4 regions of the Acidovorax sp. LjRoot66 genome follow, and region 3 is predicted to be linked to each of the others. Evidence: predicted binding sites of a transcription regulator. Region 3 holds the regulator's gene; each other region holds the start of a gene.
The links. Region 3 encodes FNR, which switches genes on or off when oxygen is low (the NO sensors DNR and NnrR bind a similar motif). Its sites were predicted from a motif close to TTGATNNNNATCAA; they were not measured.
Positions count from the first base shown of each region.

Region 1: azu (azurin) is a predicted target of FNR. The motif match lies at 2,637-2,650, and genes of this name have one in related genera.
Region 2: ACSQ3Y_RS16270 (universal stress protein) is a predicted target of FNR. The motif match lies at 2,272-2,285, and genes of this name have one in related genera.
Region 4: ACSQ3Y_RS12465 (universal stress protein) is a predicted target of FNR. The motif match lies at 4,956-4,969, and genes of this name have one in related genera.

Region 1 is NZ_CAXUQU020000001.1:2,528,004-2,535,561, reverse strand. Features, by position in the region: gene ACSQ3Y_RS11760 (diguanylate cyclase domain-containing protein) at 1-2,549, opposite strand, end outside; gene azu (azurin) at 2,754-3,212, shown strand; gene ACSQ3Y_RS11750 (hypothetical protein) at 3,317-3,595, shown strand; gene ACSQ3Y_RS11745 (3-deoxy-D-arabino-heptulosonate 7-phosphate synthase) at 3,599-4,996, shown strand; gene ACSQ3Y_RS11740 (LysR family transcriptional regulator) at 5,114-6,010, opposite strand; gene ACSQ3Y_RS11735 (acyl-CoA dehydrogenase family protein) at 6,115-7,558, shown strand, end outside.
Region 2 is NZ_CAXUQU020000001.1:3,463,651-3,471,208, reverse strand. Features, by position in the region: gene ACSQ3Y_RS16285 (LysR substrate-binding domain-containing protein) at 1-61, opposite strand, end outside; gene ACSQ3Y_RS16280 (antibiotic biosynthesis monooxygenase family protein) at 177-500, shown strand; gene ACSQ3Y_RS16275 (MgtC/SapB family protein) at 894-2,162, opposite strand; gene ACSQ3Y_RS16270 (universal stress protein) at 2,440-2,877, shown strand; gene ACSQ3Y_RS16265 (phasin family protein) at 2,944-3,276, shown strand; gene ACSQ3Y_RS16260 (beta strand repeat-containing protein) at 3,524-7,540, opposite strand.
Region 3 is NZ_CAXUQU020000001.1:5,073,139-5,080,696, reverse strand. Features, by position in the region: gene ACSQ3Y_RS23910 (Bug family tripartite tricarboxylate transporter substrate binding protein) at 1-454, shown strand, start outside; gene ACSQ3Y_RS23905 (MBL fold metallo-hydrolase) at 576-1,547, shown strand; gene ACSQ3Y_RS23900 (histidine phosphatase family protein) at 1,519-2,124, shown strand; gene fnr (fumarate/nitrate reduction transcriptional regulator Fnr) at 2,121-2,840, opposite strand; gene hemN (oxygen-independent coproporphyrinogen III oxidase) at 3,013-4,395, shown strand; gene ACSQ3Y_RS23885 (sulfite exporter TauE/SafE family protein) at 4,398-5,129, shown strand; gene ACSQ3Y_RS23880 (HD-GYP domain-containing protein) at 5,443-6,771, shown strand; gene ACSQ3Y_RS23875 (EAL domain-containing protein) at 6,768-7,558, shown strand, end outside.
Region 4 is NZ_CAXUQU020000001.1:2,698,289-2,705,846, forward strand. Features, by position in the region: gene ACSQ3Y_RS12445 (hypothetical protein) at 1-439, shown strand, start outside; gene ACSQ3Y_RS12450 (PilZ domain-containing protein) at 476-844, opposite strand; gene ACSQ3Y_RS12455 (EAL domain-containing protein) at 1,012-3,969, shown strand; gene ACSQ3Y_RS12460 (2OG-Fe dioxygenase family protein) at 4,106-4,870, shown strand; gene ACSQ3Y_RS12465 (universal stress protein) at 5,196-5,633, shown strand; gene ACSQ3Y_RS12470 (tripartite tricarboxylate transporter substrate binding protein) at 5,848-6,831, opposite strand; gene bktB (beta-ketothiolase BktB) at 6,996-7,558, opposite strand, start outside.

The DNA of each region.
Region 1 (7,558 bases), 2.5 Mb from region 3:
TCTGCCAGCAGCTCCTGTGCGTCCAGCCGGCCCCGTGACAGCGCGACACCGATGCTCATGCCCACCTGCACGGGTGCCTGTGAGCCCGGCAGTTGCACGGGCTGGCATGCGGCCTGCATCAGTCGATCGAGCACGGCGCGCCATTCGTCCCCGGCCACGGGCGTGAGCACCAGCACGAACTCATCGCCGCCGATGCGCGCCGCCGTGTCCGATGCACGGATGCTGCCCCGCACACGCCCGGCCAGCTCGACCAGGAGCTGGTCGCCTGCCTCGTGCCCCAATTGGTCGTTCACGGCCTTGAAGCCGTCCAGGTCGGCAAAGCAGACCGCGACCCCATGGCCGGCCCGCTGTGCCGCAGCCAGGGCCTGGCGCAAGCGGTCCAGCAGCAGCAGGCGGTTGGGCAACTGCGTGAGCGCGTCGTGGAAGGCCACGTGGGTGATCTGCTCATGCGCCCGCTTGGCCGCAGAGATGTCCACCGCCATCCAGAAGGTCTCGCGGTCCGACAGGCGCACGCCACTCAGGTCCACCCAGATGGCGTCGCCGCTCTTGTGCTGCAGGCGCACATCGGTGCGAAAGTTCTGGCCCCGGTCCAGCCGCAGCGCCGCGGCATTCTCCACGTTGCGGTGGTCCTGGCCATGGGCATACAGGTCCTGCACCTGGGCACCGTCGAGCTCGCCGGGCGCATGGCCCAGCATGCGTTCCATCGCGGCGTTCTTCCAGGTGATGGTGCGGTCACGCAGCTTGACCATGCCCACAAGGTCGCTGTTGAGCATGGCCGACTGGTCGTGCAGCAGGGTCTGCACCTGCTGCAGCGCCTGGTGCTGCGCCGTCACGTCGATCGCCACGGTGCGGCTCATCAGGAAATTGCCCTGGGCATCGCGCACGGCCGTGGCGTTGATGCGCACGAAGCGGCGCGCAGCGCCCGGTGGCGCCAGCTCGACCTCGATCTCCGGGGCCTGCTCCTGCAAGGTCAGCACGATGAAGTGGTCATGGAATCGCAGGCGGCTCGCCCCCTGCAGCAGATCGCTGAAGCGGGTGTGGGACTCCACGGGCGTGCCGCCCAGCCACTGCTGCAGGGTGGCGTTGATGTGCACGACACAGCCCTCGGCATCGAGCGAGAAATACCCGCAGGGTGCGTGGTCGTACAGGTCGCGGATGCGCGCGCCGGATTCTTCCAGGCTTTGCAGCAGGCGCTGCCTGTCGGTGATGTCGCGGGCGGAGCCGAAGATCAGCAACTGCCCGTCGATGTCCACCGCATGCCAGTGCAGGTCGACGTCGATGACCTGGCCGTCCGCCCGCCGGTGCTGCACCTCCACGCGCTGGCGGTCACCGTCACGCACCTTGGACAGCCAGGCGCGGATGGCCGCCTCGTTCTGGTTGGCGTCCCAGCTGGAAACATGCCTGCCCTGCAGCCCCTCCCGGGAGGATCGGTGCATCTGCGCGAACGAATCGCTCATCTCGACCAGGTGCCCCTGGCGGTCGAGGATGTGGATGCCGTCACCGGCCACGCGCAGCAGGATCTGCGTGCGCCGGCTCTGCGCCTCCAGGGCGCGCAGGGTGCCCAGCTCGCGCAGCCCCAGGCGGTAGACCACGAAGGCGGCGGCGCAGCTCAGCAGCCACATGAGGCCGGCCAGCAGACAGAGCATGCGCGCCTCCTGGGCCAGGGGCTGGAAGAAATGCTGGTTGTTGAGCCCCGCAAAGACGATGAATGGCCAGCCCTGCACCTCCCGGTAGGCAACCGTCCGCTCGACCCCATCGGCCGCAGAGGTCGCCGTGTAGACACCCGAGGCCGGGTTGGTCGCCAGGGTCGCGCGCAGCTCATCGGAGACCTGGGTCGACCCAACCTCGACACGCACCTCGTTCCCAGGCGACATCCAGGCCACGAAACGCAGATCCCGTGTCCTGAGCGTGATGGCGTCGCGCTCACCCAGCTCGTAGCGGTGGAACAGCTGCGCAAAGTGGTCCACCCGGATGGTTGCGTACAGGACCCCTGCGAACTGGCCGTTCGCGGCCAGGGGGCGCGCGATGACGATCACCCAGTTGCCCGAGATCTGCGAAACCACGGGCCTGGAGACAATGGGATCACCCGAAGTGGCCTGCCGGGCCTGCTGGAAAAAGGCGCGGTGCGAGATGTCGGCCACCGGCGCCCCGGCCTCCAGGTTGCCCCACCGCACCGACCCCTTCTCATCCGCCAGGCGAAAGCCCTCGGCGCCCTCGAGCAGGCTGCGCCGCTCATCGAGCAGCCGCTGAATGCCTTCGTCCGCCGCACCGGAACCAAACCCGCTGCGCAAAAGGTCGTCCAGCGTCATCCTCAGCACCGCATCGATGAGCCCCAGTTCGGACCCCACGTTGGCCCCGGTGACGGCCACCAGGCTTTCCGCCGTGGTGCGGGCCCGTTCTTCGTGGTTCTGCCGCGACGAAGACAGCACCCACATGACCAGGCCGCACAGCAGTGCCGCGAACAAGGCATTGGACCCCATCAGCAACGTGCCCAGCCTGCGGCCAGGGCGCTCGGCGCGCAAGGACAGCGGTGCGGATTTCTCGGCCATGGGCAATGCTAGCCGAAGCCTTGGCGCAGGGCCACCGGGCCCGCCCCTGGCCCGGATGGATGCGTGGTGCCGTTGCACCAGTGTCCTCTGATGCAGGTCAACAGCGCTGTCGGCCATCGGTGGTCCACTCACAGGCAGCCTGCCCCCCTGCCCTCCAAGGGCTCCTGGGAACGCAGTTTCTTTTTACCGACGGAGAAATGACAAATGACGATCAAGATGAAAAATGCCACAGCCATGCTGCTGACCACCCTGCTCGCCGGCCCCGCGCTGGCAGCGACCTGCGACGTGGAGATCGAAGCCAACGACGCCATGCAGTTCAACAAGTCCAGCATCGCCGTTCCCGCCAGCTGCAAGCAGTTCACCGTGAAGCTCAAGCACGTGGGCAAGCTGCCCAAGACGGCCATGGGCCACAACTGGGTGCTGAGCAAGGCCGCCGATGCTCAGGGCGTGGCTGCCGATGGCATGGCTGCCGGCGTGGACAAGGCCTATGTCAAGGCGGGGGATGCCCGCGTGATCGCGCACACCAAGGTCATTGGCGGCGGCGAAGCCGATGCGGTGGCCTTTGACGTGGCCAAACTCAAGGCGGGAGAGGCCTATGCCTGGTTCTGCTCCTTCCCCGGGCATTCGAGCCTGATGAAGGGCACGCTGGCGCTGGCCAAGTGACGGTGGCACATTGGGGCGGATGCCGCAGGCCGGGCATCCGGTGCGGCTTTCTGGCACGATCGGCGGGATACCCCGCACGCAACCCAGAGAAGGCCCGGATCCGCATGAGCATCGTCGTTTATTGGCAAGAAGCGCCCGGAGTGGCCGCCATGCAGGCGTTTGGCGCCCACGAGCTGGCGCCCGCCCTGCAGTTCTGCGAGGCCCGGCGCAAGGCTGGCAAACGCCATGTGAGCCTCTCGACGGAGCTGGCCGAGAGCGTGGGCCGGCCTGGCGTGAACACGGTAGAGGCCCGGCTGCTGCCCGACGGCACGCCGTACGACTGGACCAAGACCCACCGGGGTGCCGGCCCGGACACGCCGGTGGGCGGCAACGGCGGCGCCTGATTCGTGCCCCTGCTGCCCCACCCTCCCTTGCTCGAACAGGTGTTGCGCACGGTCATGCGCCGCTACCGCCTGCCGGCCACACCGGCAGCCTGCGCGCAACGGCTGGAGACCAGCCCCGCCACCGCGCTGGCCATGGCCATCGACCAGGCGGGCAGCGCTGCGCAGCATGCACATCCGCCAGACGCCGCCACCCAGCACCTGTTCACCGGCTCGCTGGCGCGCCTGATCGGGGATGCCATGCGCGCGGACAGCGGCGATGCCGCCTACCAGGCCATGGTGCTTGCGCACCACGCGCCCCCGGTGCGCGAGGCCATGGCACTGCAAGCCCATGCCGAGAAGGACGAGCGCGAGCTGCGCAGCATCGTCAACGCAGTCGCGCATCCCGCCAAATTCCCGCAGTGCACCGCAGGCCCCCAACGCGAGGCGCTGGCGCAGCTGCATGCAGCCCAGGCCTCGGCGCAGTGGGATGCGCTTGCAGCCACCGCCCGGCGGCTGCTCGCCATGCCGCAGCTGGCTGGCGAGGCACGATTGCAGCGCGACCTGGCACGGCTGCTGAGCGGTGCAGCGCTCGCCCGCATGCAGCACGCCACGCTGCTCGCCGCCAACCCGCTGGTGCAGCAATACCAGGCCCTGCGCGACCAGCATGGCCCCCGCTCGGGCAGCCCCGCCGCCGTCGCGCAAGGCCAGGCCGCGCAGCAGCGCGGCGCAGCAGTGGAGGCGTTGGCCGCGCAGGCGCTCGAAACGCTGGCGCAGCGGCTCAATGCAGCCGAAGGTGCGGCCGGGGGAAGGACAGGCGCATGGCGCGTGGTGACGTCGATGCGGGTGCCGTCCACGCTACCGGGCAGCGCAGAGCGCGCCAAGAGCGAATGGGATGCCGTGCTGCTGCGGCAGGCGGCGGCGCCCGCCGCTGCGACAGAGCCTGCCTGGGATGTGCGCCTGCTGGTCGAAGCCAAGGCCTCCATCGACGCGGCCACCACGGATTTTCCGCGCCTGCTGCGCGGCCTGGGCCTGCTCGCCCAGGCGGACCGGGAGGCTGTATACACCTTCAGCACGCACCAGGGCCCGGTGCTGCTGCGCGGCGCTGCGCTGGGTGCCCTGGGCACGGGCGACGCCGAGCTGCTCGGCACCGTGCTGTACTGCTGTGATGCACTGGCCGAGGGCGCGCCGCACCTGCTGAGCGCCGCCAGCCGTATGCAACTGCTGTCCGCACCCGAGAGCCTGGCCTTTGCCAGTGCATGCGCCCAAGGCCGGCTGGCGGATGCGCGGGATCTCGAACCGGTCTGGCAGCGGCTGCTGGAGTCCCCCCAGTGGGAGTCCGTGCTCCACCAGTACCCGGCGATGCGCCGTGTGCGGGAGTTGGTGGTGCATGTGGCGGACCTGTCCGCCGCCGTCGACCCCTGATACGGATTTGCCTTCAACCGTCTAACGTCGTTGGCTCGCCTTGCCGTGCTATAGCACTGTCTGCGGCTTCCCGCCTAGCTATACGATTGAATGCAAATCCGTAGGACGCAAACTGCATCAGGGCGCCTGGCGCGTGCCCACGAAGCGCTCCAGCTCATCGAGCAATTGCACCACCAGCACGTTGCGCGTTGCCGCATGCCAGACCCCGTAGGCTTCGGACTGCTTGCCCGAGTCTTCGAGCGGGCGGAACACGGCGCCCGGCAACGCGCAATGCCGCATGGCATCGGGCACCAGCGCCACCCCCATGCCCTGCGAGACCAGCGAGACCACGGCCAGCCAGTGCCGTACCTCCAGTCGCACTTCGGGGTAGAAGCCTGCATCGGCGCAGATCGACAGGATGCGCGCGTGGTAGTCGGGTGAGGCATTGCGGGAGAACAGCACGAAGGACTGGCCCTGCAGGCTGGCCACCGCCAGCCGGCGCTTTCTGGCCAGGGGATGGCCCGCAGGCAGGCATGCCACGAAGGGCTCGGACACCAGCAACCGGCAGTCGAGTTCGGCGGGTACGCGGTGTGTGTGGGCAAAGCCGATGTCCAGCCGGTCATGCAGCAACTCGGCCATCTGCTCGGCCGAATTGAGCTCGGTCAGCGTGACCCGCACGGCAGGGTGGGCGGCCTGGAAGCGCACCAGCGCCTGCGGCAGGCCACGGTAAAGCATGGAGCCGACAAAGCCGATGCGCAGCCGGCCCGCAGACCCCTGTGCCACCTGGCGCGCCTCGGTGGCAGCCTCCTGGGCCGCCTGCAAAAGGCTCAGCGCCGAGGCCTGCAGCGCCTGGCCCGCCGACGTGAGGCGCACCGCCTTGCTGCTGCGCTCGAACAGCTGCGCGCCCACCGACTCCTCCAACTGGCGTATGGCCACGCTCAGCGGCGGCTGGGAGATGGCAAGGCGCCGGGCGGCCCGGCCGAAGTGCAGTTCCTCTGCCAGGACAACGAAGTACCGCAGGTGGCGCAGTTCCATGGCGAACCCTTCAACGATATTCAAATCGGAATGAACAAGACCTAATCAATATTAGACAAGAATTATTCACCGGCCAAGAATCGCGGCAAAGGAGACAACACGCCATGCCCACCGACTCTTCGCCATCCGACGAGGCCTGCAGCCATCCCGTGCCCGACCGCCATGGCGCCAGCCTCTACGACAGCGACACCGAGCTGCACCGGCTGCTCTCGCTCTACCTGCCGGCCGACCTGCTGGCGCACATGCGCCCGCACTTCGAACGGCTGGGGGCCCTGGCGGGCGGCGTGCTGGACGAGCTGGCCGGCACCGCCGACAGGAACCCACCCACCCTCTCGCTGCGCACCCGCACGGGCATCGACGCGCAGAGGGTGCACAAGCACCCGGCCTATGTGCAGATGGAGCGGCTGGCGTTCAGCGAGTTCGGCCTGGCCGCAATGTCGCACCGCCAGGAAACGCTGGGCTGGAAGGGCAGCATGCCGCCCCTGGTCAAGTACGTGATGACCTACCTCTTCGTGCAGGCCGAGTTCGGCCTGTGCTGCCCGGTGTCGATGACCGATTCGCTGGCGCGCACCCTGAAGAAGTTCGGCAGCCCCGAACTGGTGGCGCGCTTCATGCCGCGCCTGCAGAACCTGGACTTCGACAGCGTGGCCCAGGGTGCCATGTTCATGACCGAGCAGGCGGCTGGTTCGGACATCGCAGCCACGCAGACGCGCGCCTGGCTCGGCGACCAGGGCCAATGGCGCCTCACCGGCGACAAGTGGTTCTGCTCCAACCCCGATGCCGACTTTGCGATGGTGCTGGCGCGCTGCGATGGCGGCACCCCGGGGTTGAAGGGCGTCTCGCTGTTCCTGCTGCCCCGGCTGCTCGATGGCGGGGCGCCCAACCACTACCGCATCCTGCGGCTCAAGGACAAGCTGGGCACGCGATCCATGGCCAGCGGCGAGATCCGGCTCGAAGGGGCCGTGGCCTACCTGGTGGGCGAGCAGGGCCGGGGCTTCGTGCAGATGGCCGACATGGTGAACAACTCGCGCCTGTCCAACGGCGTGCGCGCAGCGGGGCTGATGCGCCGCGCCGTGGCAGAGGCCGAGCACATCGCCCGCGAACGCCGGGCCTTTGGCAAGCGCCTGCAGGACATGCCCCTGATGCAGCGCCAGTTGCAAAAGCTGGTGCTGCCCGCCGAACAGGCCCGCAGCATGGTGTTCCAGACCGCCCAGGCGCTGGCCCGCTCCGACGCGGGCGAGGCGGCGGCCTACCCGCTGCTGCGCATCCTGACGCCGCTCATCAAGTTCCGCGCCTGCCGCGACGCACGCAAGGTGACCGGCGACGCCATGGAAGTGCGCGGCGGCTGCGGCTACATCGAGGAGTGGAGCGACCCCCGCCTGGTGCGTGACGCGCACCTGGGCTCGATATGGGAGGGCACCAGCAACATCGTGGCCCTGGACGTGGTCCGCGCGGTGAATCGCGAAGGCTCGCTGCCCGTGCTGCAGGCCCATTGCGAGGCGCTGCTGGACGACACGGCCATCGCGCCGGGCTTTGCCGCCGCACTGC
Region 2 (7,558 bases), 1.6 Mb from region 3:
CCCGTGTGATGCCACCAGCCGTAGCCACAGCCTTGAAAACGCGCAGATCGGGCAAGTCCATATTCTCAATTCAAGAATGAAATGATTTTAATTATTCATTTTACGAGACGAACGATGCTTTCTAGACTGCAATCACTTTGTCTTTGAAGTGCACACTTTGCGTTGAAAGAGGATCCATGATCGTCACCGTTTTCAGATCCAGATTGAACGCCCAATTCCAGGGCGAATACCAGAAATCCGCAGCGCGGATGAGCGAGTTGGTCCGAGGCATTGCCGGCTACGTTTCGCACAAGGGCTTCACGGCCGACGACGGCGAACGGGTAACGATCGTGGAGTTTGAGTCCGAAGAAGGTCTAAAGGCCTGGGCGGCCCACCCAGAGCACGTTGGGGCCAAGAAGATGGGGCGACAGGTGTTCTTTTCGGAGTACCGCGTGCAGGTTTGCAACGTGGTGCGGGATTCGGCCAACCGCAAATCGGCAGCGGTCCGCCCTGATGCTTGAGCGCAGCCAAAGCACCTGTGCGGATGGGATGGTTCGTGTGGCGGAGCAACGCCGCGATAGTCCGCATCGCGTTTCGTGGTGCAACGCAGTCTGGCGATTGATGGAGCACTTTTGGAAGGCCCAGTGCACACGGGCTGAGCGCGGGGAGAGGTCCGTTCCGTACTACTGAATGCGCAGGTCTGGCAGGCCCACTCGGTACGGCGCCTTTGCTGCGGCCTTGTCCTTGTACCGGTCTGCATCTGCCCATGGCTCTGATGGATGCGGATCTTGGCCACGCGCCGCTGTTCGCAGCGCGGGTCGAAGGCATGGACGCAGTGGTCATGGCTGACTGTGTCAGCCGCTACCTTCTTGCGGCTTGGTGCCCATCAAGGGACTGGCAGGTTGAACAGTGAATCACCCCAGCAGGGTCCACCACGCCGTCAGCGATGCGAGGGCCAGGCTGCACGCCAGCGCCCCCGCAATGCGTGCAGCGAACCATTTGCCGCCCGCTACGGCTGCCACCACGCAACGGGTCAACGTGTTGGCACCGATGGCCACCAGCACGCCTGCGATCCAGTGATCGGCAGATACACGGCCGGCGGCATGCAGCGCGGCCAGCGCGGCGATGGAGGCGTGGGGATCGAGCAGCGCTGCCAACGCCACGCCGATGTTGCCTGCCGTGTCGCCCAGATGGCGCTGGGCGTTTCCCACCAGCAAGGTCACACCCGCAAGTACCAGCGCGACCAGAATGGCCTCGCGGGGGCGCAGGGCGGAGCCCTTGCTGTCCGGCAGCGCCTCGGGTGGGGCGGCTGCATGGCGGGCAAGAACTGCGCCGCACGCAGCCGCACCCACCGCCCCAGCAAGTGCACTGGGCAGCAGTGCCCACGCGGCACTTGGTGAGAGCGCCGCCGACAGCATCAAGGCCTGCAGCCAGGTGGCAGATGCCGAGACAGCGCCGCTCCCCGCCAGGACCGACAGCTGCTGCGGCTGGGCACGGGCCCGGCTGCCCAGCGATGCAATGCACGCCGTGCTGGAGACAAAGCCCGAAACGAGGCCTGCCAGCAGCGGCCCGCCGCGGGGGCCCAGCCTGCGCAGCGCGACCTGGCCGCCCGCCTGCATCGCCAGGATCAGCAGCACCATCGCGGCCAGCGGGCGCGGATTGATGCCACCCAGCATGTCCATTGGACGCGATGGAACCAGCGGCAAAAGGATCAGCGCCAGGGCGATCAGCAGCAAGCCATCATGCAGCTCCTGCTCGCTGAGCAACTCGGTCGCGAACCGGTGGAGATGGCTGCGCGCGGCCAGCAGCGCAGCCAGGCCCGCACCACAGGCTGCACCCAGCGGCGGTGAAATGGCCGACTGCACCCCGATCAGGTAGGTGACGAACAGGGCCATCTCGGTGGTCAGCCCCGGGTCTTTCGAGCGGCTTTTGAAATAGGCAATCACCGCCAGCAGGGTCACCAGCAGCGCGCCCACCGCCACCAGGCCCGGCACTGGCAGGCTTTGCGCCAACGCCCCGCAGACGGCGGCAACGGCAAAGCTGCGCACACCGGCCACTTCGCGGTCGTCGCCTTGCCCCTTGCGCCGTTCGCGCTCGGTGCCGATGAGAAGACCGACACCCAGCGCCACGGCCAGGCCGAGGGCCGGGAGCATGGTTGCCTGGCTGCTGGCAGTCGAATCCATCAGACACCTTTCTGGATGGCCTGCGACGCGCAACAGCACACATCCTTCAAGGCCAGAGGCCGCGCGTGCAGGACATCGATCATCTTCGCGAGCCACGCACCGGGGGGACTTGATGCGGATCAAGAAACAACGCATCGCCGCTGCGCTGCTCCCCTGCCCCAGTTACTCACAGCAGCGCGGCAGGAAAAATCCAGCTGTATCCGCCAAGGATGACCAAGGTCAATGGATGCGCGCACCGGTCCATCCATGATGGAACTCCCACCCCAAGGAGAACCCTATGTTCAAGCGCATTCTCGTTCCCGTCGATGGAAGCCAGACCTCCAACAAGGCACTCGCCACCGCGCTCGGGCTGGCGCGGGAATGTGGTGCCGTGGTGCGCCTCGTGCATGCCATCGACGACCTGGCACTGATTTCCGGCTACGACTACAGCGTCGATCTCCTCCCGGTTGCACGCAACCAGGCACACGGCCTTTTGGCCGATGCGATGGCGATTGCCCGCTCTTCTGGGGTGGAGTCAGACTCCGTGCTGGCGGAGATTCCTGGCGTGCGGCTCGGTGAAACGGTGGCCATTCAGGCCCGCGAATGGAAGGCAGACCTGATCGTGGTGGGAACCCACGGGCGCAAGGGCTTGGGACGGGTGTTGCTAGGGAGCGGCGCGGAACAGGTCATTCGCACCGCCCCCGTTCCCGTGCTCGTGGTGCGCGGCGACGAATAGAGCGCTCGCGTCGAACGGTTGCATCCCTGGGCACAGGAATGCTGGCCAACGTGAAGCAGGCCAGCCATGCAGGTGCCAAGCCCCCAACCCGACAACAAGGAAAGAACGACCATGACCGTCCACTCCCTCCCCCTCCCGTCAGTGCCGTCCTCGGCAACTCCCTTGCGCGGGTTCTGGGACGCTGTGCAGCAGCATCAGTCTGCAGCCATAGCCGACTGCGCCACGTCACTGTGCCGCGGCCTTGACGGCATGTGGAAGGCACAGGCACACACCGTCCAGGCAGTGGCGCAACGGCATGCAGCAATTGCCGAAAAGCTCAAAGGCCCATGCACCCCGTGCGATCTCGTTGCACTGCAAACCGAGTGGCTTCAGTTCGGGATGGAAAGTGCTGTCCGGTAATGGCAACAGATGGGAATGCTTGCGCTCGACATGCAAACATCGGTACTGGGGTTTCGCAACCAGTATGCGTACCCCGATTTCTTGCTGGAAGCGGCATCCGCCTTTGATCGTGCGACCGGGCGTGGCATTGCATCCACGCACTCCTGAGAGCGCATTTGTCCCAGTCCGCAACCGGATGATCGGCGGCGCAGCCAAGGTACGCCCGTCACGGAGACAAGCGCCCGCAGACCTGACAGCCGGCATCCTCCTACAGGTACATGCCCTGATTCACCATCTGCAGAATGGTGGCGTTACTGCCGCTCATCGTGCCCACCATATACACGGCCCATTGCTCGCCAGCACCTGCAAGAACGTCTTCCACGTAGTAGATGGACCCATTGGCGTTGTTGCCGGTACTGCCGCTCGCAAACGAGAAGACAACCGCCTTACCGTCGTTGGCGATGATGACTTCGCCGGCGGCTCCCGTGCTGGCCGTCTTGATGTTGGTGGTGGACAGGCTTGAGCTTCCGTAGCGCACGCCGATGTTCTTGTTGGCAGTAAGGTCCAGGCGCACAGCATCGGCTGTTGCGTCCACCGCAGCGTTCAGTAGCGCGCCCGGTGCGCCGAGAAACCCCGAGAAATCGAACTTGCCGGTGCTGAGCACGCCGTTCAGGGTGTCATTGCCGTTGGCGGAAGCCGTTGCCTCGAAGACATAGGTGGCGGTGCCAGTGATGGAGGTGGTGATGGTGTCGTTGCCGCCGCCGCCGCGGAAGGTGTCGTTGACCCGGCCGCCCGACAGGGTGTCCCCGCCCGAGCCGCCGGTGATGGCGTTGGTGCCCTGGAACACGCCGCTTACCGTCATAGCTCGCGTAACGCCCGAGAGGTTGATCGTCGCCGTGGAGCCGGTGGCCTGGTCGTACACCAGGTCAATCTGGCTGATGGAGCCGAGGTTGGCGTCGGACTGGAAGGTCAAAGCAAAGTTTCGGGCAGCGCCCGCATTCACGTCGCTGCGCAGGGCCTCGACATTGGTGATGCGCGCGAGCGACTGCGTGCTGCCGACGCTGAACGAGCCACCGACCGTGATGGCATCGGTGCTGCCACCGCCATCGATGCTGTCGACCACTGCAGTGCCGGAGATAAACGAGGCCGCGTTGGCATAAAAGATGAAGTCGGCGCCGCTGCCGCCGACGATGGTGTCCACGCCCGAACCGCCGACGAAGTTGTTCCCGCTCGCGCCCACACCCTTGAGCGTGAGGTCCCGCGTGACGCCGGTCATGTCGAAGTTTGCCGAGGAGCCAAACTTGGTGTCGCCCGAAAGATCAATGGTGGTCACGTCACCCAGGTTGAAGTCGCTGTTGACAACGATGCTGTGCGCGAAGTTTGTCGCGGACTGGCTTCGTGCCTTGATCTGCTCCACGCTGGTCATGTGCGTCAGGTCGGACGAAGTTGTCAGGACGATAGCGGCGGGGCCGATCTCTGCAGTGTCGATGCCGTTGCCGCCATTGACCAGGTCGAGCAGCGCGTTTGCCGACAGAAACTCCGCCATCGAACCGTACAGGAATGTGTCATTGCCATCCTCGCCATTGAGGGTATCAACGCCGGCCCCACCTGTGATGATGTCCGCACCGTCACCGGCATTTACGGTGTCGCCGCCGCTGCCCAGCGTGATGGTATTGGCCGCCGTCCCGCCCGTCACCGTAAGTTTTCCCGTGGCGCTGCTGGCCGAGAGATTGCCGTCCGCCAGCGTGACGGTTGCCGCGAAGCTGCCGTCCAGCGCCAGCGACTGCCCGGCGGTGAGGGCCTGTGCATTGATCGACTGCGCGGCACCCAGTGTGACCGAATTGTTCCCTGCGGCCAGGGTGAAGTTCTCCACTGCTGCATTCAGAACCTGGCCACCGTTGAGCGCCGAGGTGAGGATGATCCTGTCGTTGTTGCCCGTGGCCGTGATATTGCCGAAGCCAGTGTACTGGTTTGCACGCATCGAGATGTCGCCGCTGACCGTCAGGTTCTCGACCGAGCTCGTCGTGGCGCCCGCGATGTTGGCGCCATTGGTCGCCTCCAGCACGTCTGCACCGTGGCTCAACTGGTAGTTGCCGGTGACCGTGGTGCCACCCACGCTCACCGTCGTAGCGTTGCCCGCCACGCCGTTGACGCTGGTGGAGGCCAGTACGAAGACGTTGTTCGAGGCGCCCCCCGACACGGTGTAGGTTTCCACCCCTGCGCGCGCCGTGACGGTGCCGCCCGTGGTGATGGTGATGAAGTCCGCGCCCCCAGTCGCTGAAATGTTGGTCAGCCCCAAGCTCTGGGCCTGCGTCATGATGATGCCGCCGGTCAGCGTGAGGTTTTCCGCCGTGGTGGCAGCGCCGCCGTTGACGCCGGAGATGTTTGCACCCGAGGCGACGATCACATCGTTGGCGTTGCCCAGCGTCCAGGTGCCGCTGACGATGTGGCTGCCGATATCCACCGTCGTGGCGTTGCCCGCTGCGCCGATGATCTGTGTCGCACCCGCAAGCACCGTCAGCGTGTTGGAGCCGCCCCCGGAAAGCTTGTAGGTTTCAATGCCGGCCTTTGCGGTGACGGCCCCGCCCGTGGTGATGGTCACCTCGTCCGAACCGCCCGTGGCACTGACGGTGGTAAACGCCCCGTGCTGCGCCTGCGACATGCTGATCGCACCGTTGATGGTGAGGTCCTTGGCCGTGGTTGCGCCGCCGCTGTTCACGCCCGAAAGGTTCACGCCGTTGCCCGCGCTGATCGCGCCGGAGAAGCCGTTGAGGACGTAGTTGCCAGTGACTGCCAGGCCGGGGGCAATGACCAGTGTCGCATCACCCGAACCGCCAGTCACGTTGGTGGTCCCAAGCGTGATGAGGATGGTGTTCGGGGCGCTGGAGTTTGCCACCCTGTAGGTTTCCACATCGGCGCGGGCGGTGACGGTGCCGACGTTGACAATGGTCACGCTGTCCGATGAGCCGGGCGCCGCAATGCTGGCCAGCGCCTCGTGCTGCGCCTGCGTCATGAGGATGCTGCCGGTCAGCGCAAGCTTGTCCGCCGTGGTGGCGGCACCGCCGTTGACGAATTGGATGTTGGCGCCGTCGGTGGCGACCAGCGTGTCGTCGCTGGCGTGGCCAAGTGCCCAGGTGCCGGTGGGCGTGGCGCCGGCAATGTCCAGCGTGGTCCCGGTGCCGGCAGGGCTGCTCACGTTCTGCCCTGCGGCGCCCAGAGTCACGCTGTTGGCAAAATTGCCCAGCGCGAAGGATTCAACGCTGGCGGCCAGCGTGCCGCTGGCCTGGGTGGTCAGGGTCACCACCTGCGTGCCCGTGGTGCCATCGGCCAGCGCGGCCTGCGCCGCCGTCATGGTGTAGTTGCCGCCGGCCAGCACGATGCTGTCGATGCCGGCTACCGTGGTGGCCGAGATGTCGCCGGGCGTGGTGGCGCTGGCGATCACGCTGTCCGCGCCGTGGGCCTTGAGCGTGGCGGCGGTGCCGCCGCCCAGGGCGGCCAGCGTGTCGCGCACGGTGGTGGTGCCCACGTCGGTCAGCGTGCCCGCCGCCCCGCCGGTGCCGATGCGGCCGATGGCTGCCTGCGCGGCCGTGAGGGTGTAGTTCTGCCCGCTGGTGAGGGCAAAGCCGGTGACGCCGGTGCCGGTGAACGCGGTGAGGTCTTCGCCACCCGCATTGGCCACCACCAGGGCGGTGCCCGCGCCGGAGAACGCCTTGCCATTGGCCAGCGCGCTGCTGAGGGCAAGGGTAGCGCCTGCGGGCACGGCGAAGCCTGCCAGCGGGCCTGTCACCGTGGCGGTGCCCACGCTGCCACCGCTGCTGGTGAAGGTGAAGGTGCCGCCCGCCTCGGTCAGGTCGATCTGCGTGCCCGCAGTGGTGAACGAGGCGATGTCGCCCGCGCCCTTGGTCACGGCGAACACCGGTGGTGGCCCGCCACCGCCTGCATCCGGCACCAACGGCTGGTCGAGCACCAGCTTGGCCGCGGCCACCGAGGCCGGGTCGTGCGTCACGTTCTCCAGCACCTTGGCCAGGGCCGCAAAGTCGGTTTCCGTGCGGCCCGCGATCTGGGTGTGGTAGTAGGCGACCTCGGCCTTGTTCTCCAGCAGCGCGCGTGCGGCGGCGTACTGCGCCGGCACGGTGGGCGATGCGAGGGCCTGCACGGCGGCGAGCATGATCTGCTGCGGCGGCGTGCCCGTGTTGAAGAGGTCCGCCGCAAGGCGGTGCAGCCCTGCATCGGCCGCCAGGCCCATGCCGGTCAAGAACTGGGTGGCGAAGGCGTCGCCCGCCATGCCGGCCGGGTAGCGCGC
Region 3 (7,558 bases):
CGATGCCGGCCTGTTCATGACCCACATCCCCTACCGCGGCGCTGCGCCGGCGCTCACGGACCTGGCCGGCGGGCAGATCCCGGCCATGATGGTTGACCTGGCCGCCGGTGGCGCCTTCATCAAGGCCGGCAAGGTGCGCCCGCTGGCGGTGGCCAGCGCCAAGCGGCTGCCGCAGCTGCCCGATGTGCCGACCTTCGCCGAACTGGGCTTCAAGAACGTCGAGGCGTCTGCCCAGGTGGGCATCGTCGCGCCCGCAGGCACGCCGGCGGACGTGGTGGCTGCCCTGCAAAAGCAGGTGGCTGCCGCCATCAACCAGCCTGCGGTCAAGCAAAAGCTGGTGGACTTCGGCATCGAGCCCGTGGCCAGCACGCCGGCCCAGTATGCAGACCTGATCCGCACCGAGACGGACCGGTGGCACAAGCTGATCAAGGCGCAGCGCATTACCCTGGACTGACGCCCCTGGCAAGATCCCAAGACCCCATGGCGCCTACTGATTTGCGCCGGGTCTGGTGCCATCGTGCCACTCCCCGTTACAGTTGAAAACTCATCAGTTCAACTCAATACCGGAGAGTTTCATGCTGTCACGCCGCCATTTCCTGGGTGCTGGGCTTGCCGCCCCTGCTTTTTACGCTGCGGGCTCGTTCGTGCCTGTGTGGGCGCAGAATGCGCCCAACTTCGGTACGCCCACCCTGCCCAACCCCGGCTTTCGGCGCATGAAGGTGGGCGATGTGGAGGTGGTGGCGCTGGCCGATGGCGTCACGCGCCGCCCGCTGGGCGAGGAGTTCGTGAAAAACGCGCCGCTGGCCGAAGTGCGTGCGCTGCTCACCTCGCAGGGCCTGCCCACGGACTACATCGACGTGCCCTACACCCCCTTCCTGGTGGTGGCAGGCGGGCGCAAAATCCTGATCGACACGGGCCTGGGCGAGTTTGGCGGCCCCACCACCGGCAAGCTGCTCGACAGCCTGGCCGCTGCAGGCCTGAAGGCCGATGACATCGACACCGTGCTCATCAGCCACTACCACGGCGACCACATCAACGGTATTCGCAATAAGGCGGGCGCGCCGACCTTCCCAAAGGCCAAGGTGCTGGTGCCGGCCGCCGAGCATGCCTTCTGGATGGACGATGCCCGCATGGCGGCTGCGCCCGCGGGCATGAAGGGCGCCTTCGAGAATGTGCGCCGCACCTTTGCCACCATGCCGGCCGACACGCTGGTGCAGTTCGGGGCGGGTACCGAAGTGGCACCGGGCATCCAGTCCGTGGCGGCCTACGGGCACACGCCGGGCCACACCCTGTTTGAGCTCAAGTCCGCCGGCCAGAACTTCTTTTACGTGGCTGACCTGACCAACGTGCCGGCCCTGTTCGCACGCAACCCCGACTGGGCCGTGACCTTCGACATGGATGCCGAGGCCGCACGCAAGGTGCGGCGCGAGGTGTTCCAGCGCATCACCGCCAGCAATGCCATGCTGGGGGGCTTTCACTTCCCGTTCCCGGCTTTCGGGCGCATGGCGGCATCGGGCAATGGCTATGCGTTCCAGCCCGCAGCCTGAAGTGGCCGTTGGCCGGCGCACCGTGCTGGGCGCCGGGCTGGCGTTGACCACGCTGCATGCCTGGGCCGCCCAGGACCCCGAGGCCGAGGCCCTGCTGCGCAAGGGCGGGGTGGTGGCTGCGTTCCGCCACGCGCTGGCGCCCGGCACCTTCGATCCACCGGGGTTTCGCCTGGGCGACTGCGGCACGCAGCGCAACCTCAGCGAAGAAGGGCGCGAGCAGGCACGGCGCACCGGCGTGTGGTTCAAGGAGCGCCAGCTGCAGCCGGCCAAGGTGCTTTCGAGCCCCTGGTGCCGCTGCATCGACAGTGCCACGCTGGCCTTTGCCGCCCCCCAGGTGTGGCCCGCGCTGGGTTCGCCGCGCGGCGCGCCGGAGACCACCGGTGCCAGCCACCTGCGCGAGCTGCGCCAGGCGCTGGTGGCCGCGTCGGCACGGGGCGCAAGCTTCGAGGCCTGGTTCACCCATATGTTCGTGCTGTCCGATCTGGCCAGCACCAACACCAGTTCGGGCGAGGCGCTGATCCTGCGCGCGGACCGCAGCGGCAAGACCGAGGTGCTAGCCCGCCTGCAAGTCTCTTAGCTACAGGTCTGCGAGTTGACGATGCGCTTGAGCGCATCGGTGTCCAGGATGCGCACATGGCGCTGCTTGACCTCGACGATGCCGTCCTCGGCGAACTTGGAGAAGGTGCGGCTCACGGTTTCGAGCTTGAGGCCCAGGTAGCTGCCGATTTCCTCGCGCGTCATGCGCAGCACCAGCTCGGACTGCGAGAACCCGCGCGCGTGCAGGCGCTGCACCAGATTGAGCAGAAAGGCGGCCAGGCGCTCTTCGGCGCGCATGCTGCCCAGCAGCAGCATCACGCCGTGCTCGCGCACGATCTCGCGGCTCATGATCTTGTGCACATGGTGCTGCAGGGCCGTGACCTCGCGCGAGAGCTCCTCGATGCGGTCGAACGGCATCACGCAGACCTCGGCATCTTCGAGCGCCACGGCGTCGCAGGTATGGTGGTCGTTGACGATGCCGTCCAGGCCGATGATCTCGCCCGCCATCTGAAAGCCCGTCACCTGGTCGCGCCCGTCCTCGGTGGCCACGCAGGTCTTGAAGAAGCCGGTGCGGATGGCGTAGAGCGAGGTGAACACCTCGCCGTTGTGGAACAGCGTGCCCCCCCGCTTGACCTTGCGCCGCACGGCCACGATCTCGTCGATGCGCGTGAGCTGCTCGTCGTTCAGGCCCACGGGCATGCACAGCTCACGCAGGTTGCAGTTGGAGCAGGCGACTTTGATGGTGAGCGGGTTCATGGGCACAGCAGCTGATTGGGGGTGCGAACGGATCGCATCCGGGGGGAGGAGCGTGGTGGTGGCTGACATGCATCAAATTGTGGGCCCTGCGACTCCGTGATCACTTGATCTGCGTCAAGGTCGGTGGGCAAAGGCTGCGGCACAGTCAGTACCCAACAAGGAACCGCTCCCCATGACCGCTGTGACGCCCGAACTTCTGAGCCGCTTCGACGTGCCTGGTCCCCGCTACACCTCTTACCCCACGGCTGACCGTTTCGTCGAGGCTTTCGGAGAAGACGAGTATGTGCTGGCCCTGGCCCAGCGCAAGGCGGGCACGCCGGGCAAGGCGTTGCCGCTGTCGCTGTATGTTCACATTCCGTTCTGCGAGTCGCTGTGCTACTACTGCGCCTGCAACAAGATCATCACCAAGCACCACGACCGGGGCGATGTGTACCTGCGCTACCTGGCGCGCGAGGTGGAGCTGCACACGGCCCACTGCGGTACGGGCCAGGTGGTGAGCCAGCTGCACCTGGGCGGGGGCACGCCCACCTTTCTGTCGGACGACAAGCTGCGCGAGCTGATGGCGGTGCTCAGGCGCAGCTTCACGTTTGCGCCGGGCGGCGAATACTCCATCGAGGTGGACCCGCGCACCGTGACCCCCGAGCGCCTGGCGGTGCTGGCCGAGTTGGGGTTCAACCGCCTGAGCTTTGGCGTGCAGGATTTTGATGCCGATGTGCAAAAGGCCGTGCACCGCGTGCAGCCGGCCGCGCAGGTGTTTGCGCTGGTGGAGGCGGCGCGCAGCCTTGGGTTTGACTCGGTCAACGTGGACCTGATCTATGGCCTGCCGCGGCAGACTCCAGAATCCTTCGACCGCACGCTGGAGCAGGTCAAGCAGCTGCGGCCCGACCGCATTGCGCTGTATGCCTATGCCCACCTGCCCGAGCGCTTCAAGCCTCAGCGGCGCATCGTGCCGGCCGAGCTGCCGGCGGCGCCTTCCAAGGTGGCCATGCTCTCGCGCTCGCTGCAGCAGTTCATGGACGCGGGCTATGTGTACGTGGGCATGGACCACTTCGCCCTGCCCACCGACGCGCTGGCCGTGGCCAAGCGCCAGGGGCGGCTGCACCGCAACTTCCAGGGCTACAGCACCCAGCCCGACTGCGACCTGATCGCCCTCGGAGTCTCGGCCATCGGCCGGGTGGGCGCCACCTACAGCCAGAACGCCAAGACCCTGGATGAGTACTACGACCTGCTGGACCAGGGCCGCCTGCCCGTGGTGCGCGGCCTGGCCCTGAACCGCGACGACCTGGTGCGCCGCGCCGTGATCATGGCGCTGATGTGCCAGGGCGAGTTGCTGTTCGAATCCATCGAGGCGGGCTGGCTCATCGACTTCCGGCGCACCTTTGCGTCCGAACTGGAGCAGCTCGCGGGCCTGCAGGCGCAGGGCCTGGTGAGCGTGACGGAGGAGGGGATCACCGTCTCGGCCATGGGCTGGTTCTTCGTGCGCGGCATCGCCATGGTGTTCGACCGCTACCTGCAGGCCGACCGCAACCGCGCCAGATTCTCCCGGATCATCTGACCATGCTGGCCACCCTGGGCTGGACCGCGCTGCTGATGGGCCTGGCCGGTGGCCCGCACTGCCTGGCCATGTGCGCGGCGCCGTGCGGGGCGCTGGTGGGGCAGGGTGGGGAACAACCCGTTCGCTGGGCCGGGCAGGGGGGCGCGGGGCTGGCCGAACCCGCACCATCGCTTGCGCTGGGCCGGCTGCTGGCCTTCCATGGCGGGCGGGTCGCCGGCTACGCTGGCCTGGGCGCGGCTGCTGCCCTGGCCATGGATAGCCTGGCCTGGCTGACCCAGCGCACCGCTGCGCTGCAGCCGGCCTGGACCTTTTTGCACCTGGCCATGATGGCCTGGGGCCTCTTGCTCCTGGTGCAGGCGCGCCAGCCGGCCTGGGTGGAAGGCCTGGGCCGCTCGGTGTGGCGGCGCGTGCAGCCCCTCACGGCGGGGGCGGGCGGTGTGGGTGCGGCCGGGCTGCTCTGGGCGCTGATGCCCTGCGGCCTGCTGTACTCGGCCCTGCTGGTGGCGGCGCTCAGCGGTGGGCCGGTGCAGGGGGGCGCCACCATGGCGCTGTTCGCCCTGGGCAGTGGCCTGTGGCTGGTGGGCGGGCCGTGGCTGTGGTCGCGCCTGCGCAGCCGCATCAACCAGGCCCGGGCCGACTGGGGCACGCGCGTGGCCGGGGGGCTGCTGTGCGCGGCGGCCGGCTGGGCGCTGTGGATGGACCTGGTCTACAAGCCTTCGCTGTGGTGCCGGTGAGACAGCCGGTCAGCCGCCAGCTGTTGTTTTGCGCGTCCTACGCAGTTGCACGGATCGCAGGGCCGCCTGATCGGTGCATTGCCAGGGCTCTGCGTCTGCAGGGGGGCGGCCTGGAGCGAAACGCGGCTTTGGCGCAACGCTCCGGTGCAGGGTTTTCCCCGGGGTGTCGTGCATTGCATCACCGAATTCGGGACAGTATCGCCATGGCTATGTCCTATGACATTGCAGGACAAGACAGGCCTTCAGAACTGGTGATAATGGTGTAACCAATGGTGGCAGCGATGCCGCCGTGCTTCCACCCGTACGCCCCGAAGTGAATTCTTCCATCCTCATCGACATCAGCCAGCTGCGCATCGGCATGTACATCCAGCTCGACCTGGGCTGGATGCACCATCCGTTTCCGGTGAGCAGTTTCCGGGTGGCGTCTGCCGAGCAGATCGCCACCTTGCGCGAACTGGGGCTGACGGAGGTGCGCTACGTCCCCAAGAAGAGCGATCCCGACCTGCGCGAGCTGGCGCTGCCCCCGGTGGGCAGCCACCAGGAGGCGCCGCCCGCCGACGCTCCAGGTGCCGTGCGGGAGGCGACGGCCCCCGCTCCGCTGGCTGTGCCACCCGACCCCGCTGTGGATGAAGCCGCCGCCCGCCGGCGCCGGCTGCTGGAGGCGCAGAACCGTGCCCTGGCCCAGTGCAACCAGCGCTTTGGCGAGGCCACGCGCCGTTATGTGGCGCTGGAGAAGGTGGTCGTGGACCATCCCGAGCGCGCCCGCACCGACGGCGAAGTGCTGGTGGCCGGCTGCGTCAGCGACCTGCTCAACAACGGCGATTCGGTGATCCGCCTGCTCTCCGAAGGCGTGGGCGAGCCCGGGGCGCTGCACCCCGTGAACGTGCTTGTCGTCAGCCTGCTGCTGGGCAAGGCCCTGGGCATGAAGGCCGAGGACCTGCAGGACCTGGGGGTGGCCGCCCTGATCCATGACGTGGGCAAGATGCGCCTGCCCGACGCATTCAAGAACGTACAGGCCCACATGCCCGCGCCCGACCGCGCCCGCTACGAGGGCCATGTGCGTGAATCCGTGGCGCTGGCGGGCCGTATGGGCCTGGGCAAGCCGGTGCTGCTGGCCATTGCGCAGCACCATGAAATGGTGGACGGCAGCGGTTTTCCGATGCGGCTCACGGCGGCAGACCTCTCGCGCCCCGGCCAGGTGCTGGCGCTGGTGAACCACTACGACCGCCTGTGCAGCCCCGGCAGCGGCATGGGCGGGCTGACCCCGCACGAGGCGCTGTCCGTCATCTTCGCCCAGCACAAGGCGCGCTTCGACGCCGTGGTGCTGGGGGCCTTCATCCGCATGATGGGGGTGTACCCGCCGGGCTCCATCGTGCAGCTGGTCAACGACCGCTACGCCATCGTGGCCTCGGTCAACTCCTCGCGGCCGCTGCGCCCCAAGGTCATCGTGCACGACCCGCGCGTGCCCAAGGACGAGGCGCCCATCCTGGACCTGGAGACGGTGCCCGAGCTCGGTATCCGCCGCAGCCTCAAGCCCGCACAGCTGCCGCGCGAGGCGCTCGACTACCTGTCGCCGCGCAAGCGCATCTGCTACTTCTTCGAGCGTGCCGTGGCCCCCGTCCCCGACGAGGGTGGAGCGTGATCCGGCCGCTGCCGCAGGCATGGATCGACGGTTTGCTGGAGGCGGTATGGCTCGTCGATGAAAAGACCCTGTACATCCTGGCCGCCAACCAGGCGGCCGAGCACCTGACGGGCCTGACCATCGCCGACATGCTGGGCACGCCGGTCACCCTGCTGGCGGCCACGCCGCAGGACCAGATCTTCTGGAGCCAGCCGGCCGCCGTGGTAGCCGACGGCATCCATTCGCACACCAGCGTGCTGCACGCCACCGGCATCCTGGTGGCGGTGGAGCGGCGCGTGACGCGCGTGCCCCGGCTCGAAGGCGGCACGGCCTTCCTCGTCACCATGGTGGACCGAAGCCACCAGCAGGCCACCGAGCGCGAGCTCGAAACCCTGTTGGCCGAGCTGCGTGCCACGCTCGATTCGGCCGCCGACGGCATGCTCGTGTGCGGCCTCGATGGGCGGGTGCGCGCCTTCAACCAGCGGCTGGCCCAGCTGTGGAACGTGCCGGCCCCGCTGCTGGTGCGCCGCGACGACGAGGCCTTGTTTGCCCACATGGCCGACCAGGTGGCCGACGTGCCCACCTATGTCGAGCGCCTGGCCGCCGTGGTGGCCGAGCCCATGCAGGAGAGCATCGACATCCTCGGGCTGCGCAACGGCATGAGCCTGGAGCGCCGCTCGGTGCCCCAGTTCAGCCAGGGGCGCGCCGTGGGGCGGGTGTATTCGTTTCGCGACATCACGCGCCAGAACGAGGTGCAGGCCAGCCTGCGCCTGGCGGCGCGGGTGTTCGAGTCGAGCATGGACGCGAT
Region 4 (7,558 bases), 2.4 Mb from region 3:
TGCGAATGCCTGCCAGATTGTGATCGACACGCTGCGCCGGGTGCTGGATCGTGGGGTGAGTGCGGCCATGGAGGTGTCGCTGCAGGTGGACGACCTGGAGACTCGGCACGAGGGTGAATCACCGCCCTCGGCCTGCTACGCGGGGAGCCTGCTCGGGGCAGTGGCAGGCCTGCTGTGCGTACGCGGCAGCATGCTGCGGCCGTTGTGCCTGCCGCTGGTAACGCTACTGCTGGAGAACGGTGCAGACCCCCATGCGCCCTGCACACGTGGCATCCACCTATGGGCGCGCGGGCGGATCTGGGGGTGGGGCAACTGGCCGGAGCTGCATGACCCCTGGCCGGAGGGGATGTCCGTGCTGGCCTACCTACGGCAAAGGCAGGCCGAGATGCCCGATGCCATCGATGCGGCGGTGATTGTCGCGATGCAGGCGCGGTCTTGAATATGGTGTGAGAAAAGAAGAATCTTTGAAGATCCCTCAATGCGCAGTGTGCGTCAGCTCTGCCAGATCGCGCTCCAGTAGCGCCGGGTCGCCCAGCTGCAGCTCGATCAGGCGCCGCAGGTGGGTCACGCTGTCGAGGTCGATGGAGCGGCACAGCAGGCCGGTGTGCAGGCCCTCAAGGTGCGCCACCTCGCAGGACATGCCGATGTGGTTGCCCGTGTCGTGCAGCGGGATGGTGAGCTGGCACAGCATGCCGGCGCGCACGTCCGCCTGCGCAGGCAGTGAAATCAGCGCTCCCTTGAGCGACAGGTCCTGCACATGCACACTGAAGGCGTTGCTTGCCAGGGTGAGCAGCGCAGGGGCATCGAATTGGACACGGACGTAGTGGCGGCGTTCGTGGGGCATGGCTGTCTCCGAGGAGTTTGACGCATGCTAACCCAAGGTCTGCAGGCCTGTGCAAAAAAAAGATATCGGGCAGGCTTTCGGCGGCACGCCTTGTTTTGGTTACGTTTTGATAAACAAGCAACCTTTGGTTAACATGGTGCTTTTGGCCACTGTGGGGATTCCCGATCGTGAGTTCACGCATTTTCCGGTGGCATTGCCGATGGGCGGGCTGGCTGGTGGGTGCCTTTTTGTGCCTGCTGCCGGTGAGCGCCAGCACTGCTGCGCCTGCGCGCGAGGTGCGGGTGGGGGTGTATGCCAACGAGCCCACCGTGTTCATGAACCAGCATGGCCGGCCTGCGGGCATCTTCGTGGACCTGCTCAACCTGGTGGCCGAGCGCGAGCGCTGGTCCGTGCGCTATGTGCCGTGCGAGTTGCGTGCATGCCTGGATGACCTGCACAACGGCCGCCTGGACCTGGTGCCCGACGTGCCGCGCACGACGGCGCGCGAGGCGCAATTCGATTTCACCGCGCAACCCATCGTGGACACCTGGTCCGAGGTGTACCGTCCACCGTCCTCGCCGATCCAGTCGGTGCTGGACCTGGATGGCAAGCGCGTGGCCGTGCAGCGCGGCACGGTGCAGAAGGACCATTTCATGGCCCTCACGCGCCGCTATGGGCTGCAGGTCATGGTGGTGGAGGTGGACTCGCCCGACCAGGCCTTCAGCGCCGTGGGCAGCAAGAACGCCGAGGCGGCCATCACCAGCCACCTGTTCGGCAGTGCCCGTGCGCCGGGCCACGGTCTGGTGGATTCGGGCATTGTGCTTCAGCCAGGGGGTCTGTACATCGCCAGCGGCAAGGACCGCAACCCCGACCTGCTGGCCGCCATCGACAAGCGGGCCGCGCAGTGGCGCGATGGGTCGGATGCGTCGTATGCGCAGGTGATGCGCAGCTGGGCGGGCCGTCCGTCCGCCGGTAGCGTGGGGCGCCCTGTGCTGTGGGCCGTTGGCGCATTGCTGCTGGCGGGTGCGCTGGGGGTGCTGGTGGTCTTCGTGCGCCGCCGCCGGGTGCGCGAGCGCAGCCGGCACCCGTGGGCCAGCGGGCACAAGCTGCGCACCATCCTCGACAACGTGGGCGCCTTCATCTACATCAAGGACGCCGAGCACCGCTACCAGTACGCCAACCAGCACATGCTGGCGTTGCTTCCCGATGCCGCAGGCGGCCTGATCGGGCAGGACGACAGCGCGATCTTCGACGAGGCGACTGTGCGCCAATTGACGGCCAATGACCGCCTGGTGCTGGAGCGCGGCGAGCGCATCGAGGTGGAGGAAACTAACACCTTCCACGATGGTTCGGTGCGCACCTACCTGTCGGTGAAGATGCCGCTGCGCCACAGCGACGGCCGCATCCATGCGCTGTGCGGCATTTCCACCGACATCACCGACCACCGGGGGGTCGAGGAATCGCTGCAGATCGCGGCCATCGTGTTCGAGTCGTTCGAGGGCATGGTGGTCACCGGGCCCGACCAGCGCATCATCCAGGCCAACACGTCCTACGCGCGGCTCACGGGCTACCCGGTGGAGGAACTGGTGGGCAAGACTCCGGCGCTGCTGCAGTCCGGCCGGCACGACCAGACCTTTTACCGGACGATGCAGGAGACGCTGCAGTCGGTGGGCTCCTGGCAGGGCGAGGTCTGGAACCGGCGCAAGGACGGGGAGGTGTACCCGGCCTGGATCACCGTCACCGCCGTGCGTTCGGCGCAGGGCGCCATCACGCACTACGTGGGCACCCAGACCGACATCTCCAGCCGCAAGGCGGCCGAGGACGAGATTCGCCTGCTGGCCTTCTACGACCCGCTCACCGGCCTGCCCAACCGGCGGTTGATGGCCGACCGGCTGCAGCACAGCCTGGCGGCCAGCGCCCGCACGGGTACCGGTGGTGCACTGCTGTTCGTGGACATGGACAACTTCAAGGACCTGAACGACACCCAGGGCCATGAGATCGGCGACCAACTGCTGTGCCAGGTGGCGGCGCGCCTGGGCGGCTGCGTGCGCAACGGCGACACGGTGGCGCGCCTGGGCGGCGACGAGTTCGTGCTGCTGCTGGAGGGCCTGAGCGCGCTGCCGCACGAGGCGGCCTCGCAGGCCGAGATGGTGGGCCGCAAGGTGCTGCATGCGCTGGGGCAAAGCTACCAGCTGGGCGGCCATGCGCACCACAGCTCGTGCAGCATCGGCGTGACCTTGTATGCCGACCCGCACACCACGGTGGACGAGTTGCTCAAGCGCGGCGACATGGCCATGTACCAGGCCAAGGGGGCGGGGCGCAACACCCTGCGCTTCTTCGACCCCCGCACCCAGGCCGCCGTCACGGCGCGCACCGCGCTCGAGGCGGGCTTGCGCGAGGCGCTGCGCGAGGGCCAGTTCCTGCTGCACTACCAGCCGCAGATCGGCCAGTTGGAGGGCCTGGTGGGGGCCGAGGCCCTGCTGCGCTGGGAGCACCCGCAGCGCGGGCTGGTCTCGCCGGCCGAGTTCATCCCCGTGGCCGAGGCCTGCGGCCTCATCGTGCCCCTGGGCGCCTGGATCCTGCGCGCAGCCTGCCTGCAGTTGGTGGAATGGGCGCGCAACCCGGCCTCGGCCCACTGGACGCTGGCCGTGAACGTGAGCGCGCTGCAGTTCAGGCACCCGCACTTCGTGGAAGACGTGGTGGAGGTCCTCAAGAGCACAGGCGCCAACCCGGTGCGCCTGAAGCTGGAGCTGACCGAGTCGCTGCTGCTCGATGATGTGGAAGACATCATCCGCCGCATGACCACGTTGCGCGCCCTGGGCGTGCGCTTTTCGCTCGACGACTTCGGCACGGGCTATTCGTCGCTCAGCTACCTCAAGCGCCTGCCGCTGGACCAGCTCAAGATCGACCAGAGCTTTGTGCGCGACCTGCTCACCGACCCCAACGACGCCGCCATCGCCCGCACCATCGTCAACCTGGCCCACAGCCTTGACCTGGGCGTGATTGCCGAAGGGGTGGAAACCCCCGAGCAGCGCGACATGCTGGCCAGCGTGGGCTGCCTGCACTGGCAGGGCTACCTGTTCGGTCGGCCGGCGCCGGCCAGTGCCTTGCTGCGCATCGCGGAGCAGGTGGCCTTGCAGCCGTGAAAGCGCCTGGGGAGTCAGGGCAGGCCTTCAGCCGGGGCTGGCGCCGTTTGACCTGCATCACCCCTTGGTTGCACGGCACTGCGGCGCGTGGCCTGGGCTCGGCAGCCCCTTGCGTTAAGCCTTATGCTCGGCGGCCATGGCACAAGTCACTTTCTCACCTCCTTTTACCGCGCCCTCCGAGACTGCGAATCAACTGCGCAGCGCCGGCTTTGCCGTGCTGTCGCCCGCCGATGTGGCGGCCTGGATGGGTTGCCCGCTCTCTGACCTGCTGGCACTCAATGCCGACTGGGCGGCCTTGCCGCCCGACGATTTCCTGAAGGACGGCGGGCGCTACCGCCGCCGGCGCCACGCCTGCTTCATGGTGCAGGATGGGCAGGCGCAGCAGGTGCCGCACCGCGCGCACTGGCAGCCGGTGGAATACAACGCCCTGCACGGCGGCATGGAACGCTGGTTTGCGCCCATGGAGCCGGCCACGGTGGCGCTGCCCGTCTGGTCGCAGCTGCTGGCTGCGCTGGCCCGCGTCTCCGACGCCGTGTTTGCCGCACAGGGCAAGGCGCCACAGCCCTGGTTCGTGGAGGCGCACCAGTTCCGCATCGACACCGAAGGTGGCATCGGCCGGCCCACGCCCGAAGGCGCGCACCGCGACGGTGTGGACCTGGTGGCGGTATTTCTTGTGGGGCGCGAGGGCATCAAGGGCGGTGAGACCCGGGTGTTCGAGGCCAACGGCCCGGGCGGCCAGCGCTTCACGCTCACCGAGCCCTGGTCCCTGCTGCTGCTGGACGATGCGCGCATGATCCACGAATCCACCCCCATCCAGCCCGTGGCCCCCGGTGGCTACCGCGACACGCTGGTGGTCACCTGCCGGCGCGGCGCGTTCCAGGGGGCGGACGTGGTGGGATAGGGGTCACCATCCTTGTCGGTGGGGGGCACGGCGTAGGACAAGGCGTCGTCTTGCTGGAGAAATCGCTGGATCGACCGCCCGCCGTTTGATGCGCATCAAGATGCGATGTATGGTGTGGGTTCACACTGTCCTTCATCGCATCGCAGGCGGCACCCGGGACCGGGGGATTGGTGGTTCATACGGATTTGCATTCAATCGTATAACTAGGCGGGAAGCCGCAGACAGTGCTGTAGCACGGCAAGGCGGACCCACGAAGTTGGACGCTTGAAGGAAAATCCGTATCAGGGCCTCGCCGAAGGTGCATTCAACACAAGGAGAAGACGCCATGTTCAAGCACATTCTGGTTCCCATCGATGGCTCCGACATCGCCGCGCTGGCCGTGTCCAAGGCGGCAGAGCTGGCCAAGACCTTTGGCAGCGCCGTAACCGCCCTGTACGTGGTGGACCCGTATCCGTTCACCGGCGTCGGTGCCGATTTCGCCTATGGCCAGGCCCAGTACCTGAGCGCTGCCACAGCCGAGGCGAATACGGCACTGGACGCCGCTCGCACTGCCCTCGCGGCGGCTGGCGTGCAGGTGACCACGGTCGTGGGCGAGGGCCACACCGTGCACGACGGGATCGTGAGCGCTGTGCTGAGCACCGGTGCCGACCTCATCGTCATGGGCTCCCACGGCCGCCGCGGCCTTGAAAAACTGGTGCTGGGCAGCGTCACGCAGCGCGTGCTGGGCGCGGTGCACGTGCCGGTGCTGGTCGTGCGGACCTGAATCCCGGTTTTGAATTTGTGCTGCGCCCCTGGCACTGCGCTGGAACAAAAAAAATGGCTCCAAGAAGGAGCCATTTTTTCTTTGATACAGAGCTTCGGGAGTCGCTACAAGCTCAGCGCAGCGGTCCTGGCTAGGCGTTTCGTCGCAGACAGTACTGAAAGTACGGCAAGACGGAACAACGACGCCAGGAGAGCTTTTAGCGGCTCCTACCCCGTTACTCGATCTTGGCGCCGGAGGCTTCCACTATGCCCTTCCATTTGGCGTAATCGTTTTTCATCAAGGTACCGAACTGCGCGGCGGACATGGCTTCGGGCTCGGCGCCCTGGGCCTGGATGGCGGCCTTCATGTCGGCAGTGGCCAGCAGCTTGTTGATCTCGGCGTTCAGGGCCGTGACCACGCTGGCCGGCGTGCCGGCGGGTGCGAACACGCCGTACCAGGTGCTCACGTCAAAGCCCTTGAAGCCCGATTCGGCCACAGTGGGCACGTCGGGCAGGGACGAGCTGCGCTTGGCTGAGGTCACGGCCAGAGCACGCAACTTGCCCGACTTGAGCTGGCCCATGGCCGAGGGCACGGAGGACATCAGCAAATCCACGTTGCCGGCCATTGCATCCATGAGGGCCGGGTTCGATCCCTTGTAGGGGATGTGGCTGAGCTTCACGCCCGCGGCCTTCTCGAACAGGTCGCCCGCCAGGTGGATGGAGGTGCCGTTGCCGGGCGAGCCATAGGTGACGGTGCCGGGCGCTGCCTTGGCGGCGGCGATCACGTCGGCCAGGGTCTTGTACTTGGAGTTGGCGCTGGTGGCGATGACCACCGGTGTATAGGCCACGTGGGCCACGGCGGTCAGGTCCTTGGTGGGGTCCCAGGGCAGGTTCTTGTACAGCCAGGGGCCGATGACCAGGTTGTCCTTCTGGCCCATCACGATGTCATAGCCTGTGGGCGCCGCCTTCACGGCCTCGCCGATGCCGATGGTGCCGCCGGCGCCGGCCTTGTTGTCAGCCACCACCGTCCACTTGGCGCTTTCGGTGAGCTTGGTGGCCACCAGGCGCGAGAGGATGTCGGTGCCGCCGCCGGGCGGGAAGGGCACGATCAGGCGGATGGGCTTGTTGGGGTAGGCGGCGGCAGGGGCGGGTGCCTGCGCATGCGCGGTGGCACCCAGGGCAAGGGCCAGCGCGCTGAAGGAAATCAGGGTGCGAATCATGGTGAAAGATGTCTCCGTCGGTTCAATGGTTGGGGCGGCCGCTTCAGGCGCGCTCCACTCTGCTGATCTGGGCCAGCACCTGCACATGATCGCCGATCGCGTGCCGGTGCTGCCTTGCCAATGCAGCGTGGCGCCATCGCCACTGGCGATGGCAACCTGCAGGCTCAGATGCGCTCGAAAATTGCCGCAATGCCCTGGCCGCCGCCGATGCACATGGTCACCAGCGCATAGCGGCCCTGCACGCGCTGCAGTTCGTGCAGCGCCTTCACGGTGATCAGCGCGCCGGTGGCGCCGATCGGGTGGCCCAGCGAGATGCCCGAGCCATTGGGGTTGACCTTGGCCGGGTCCAGCCCCAGGTCCTTGGTCACGGCGCAGGCCTGGGCGGCAAAGGCCTCGTTGGCCTCGATCACGTCCAGGTCGTTCACCGTGAGGCCGGCCTTCTTGAGCGCCAGCTGCGTGGCCGGCACCGGGCCGATGCCCATGTACTTCGGGTCCACGCCGGCATGCGCATAAGCCACCAGGCGCGCCAGCGGCTTGGCGCCGCGCGCCTTGGCGGCGCCGGCTTCCATCAGCACCAGTGCGGCCGCGGCGTCGTTGATGCCCGAGGCGTTGCCGGCCGTCACCGTGCCGTTCTCCTTGAGGAACACGGGCTTGAGCTTGGCCATGTCGGCCAGCGTGGCACCGGGGCGAAAGTGCTCATCGGTCGCGTACTGCACGTCGCCCTTCT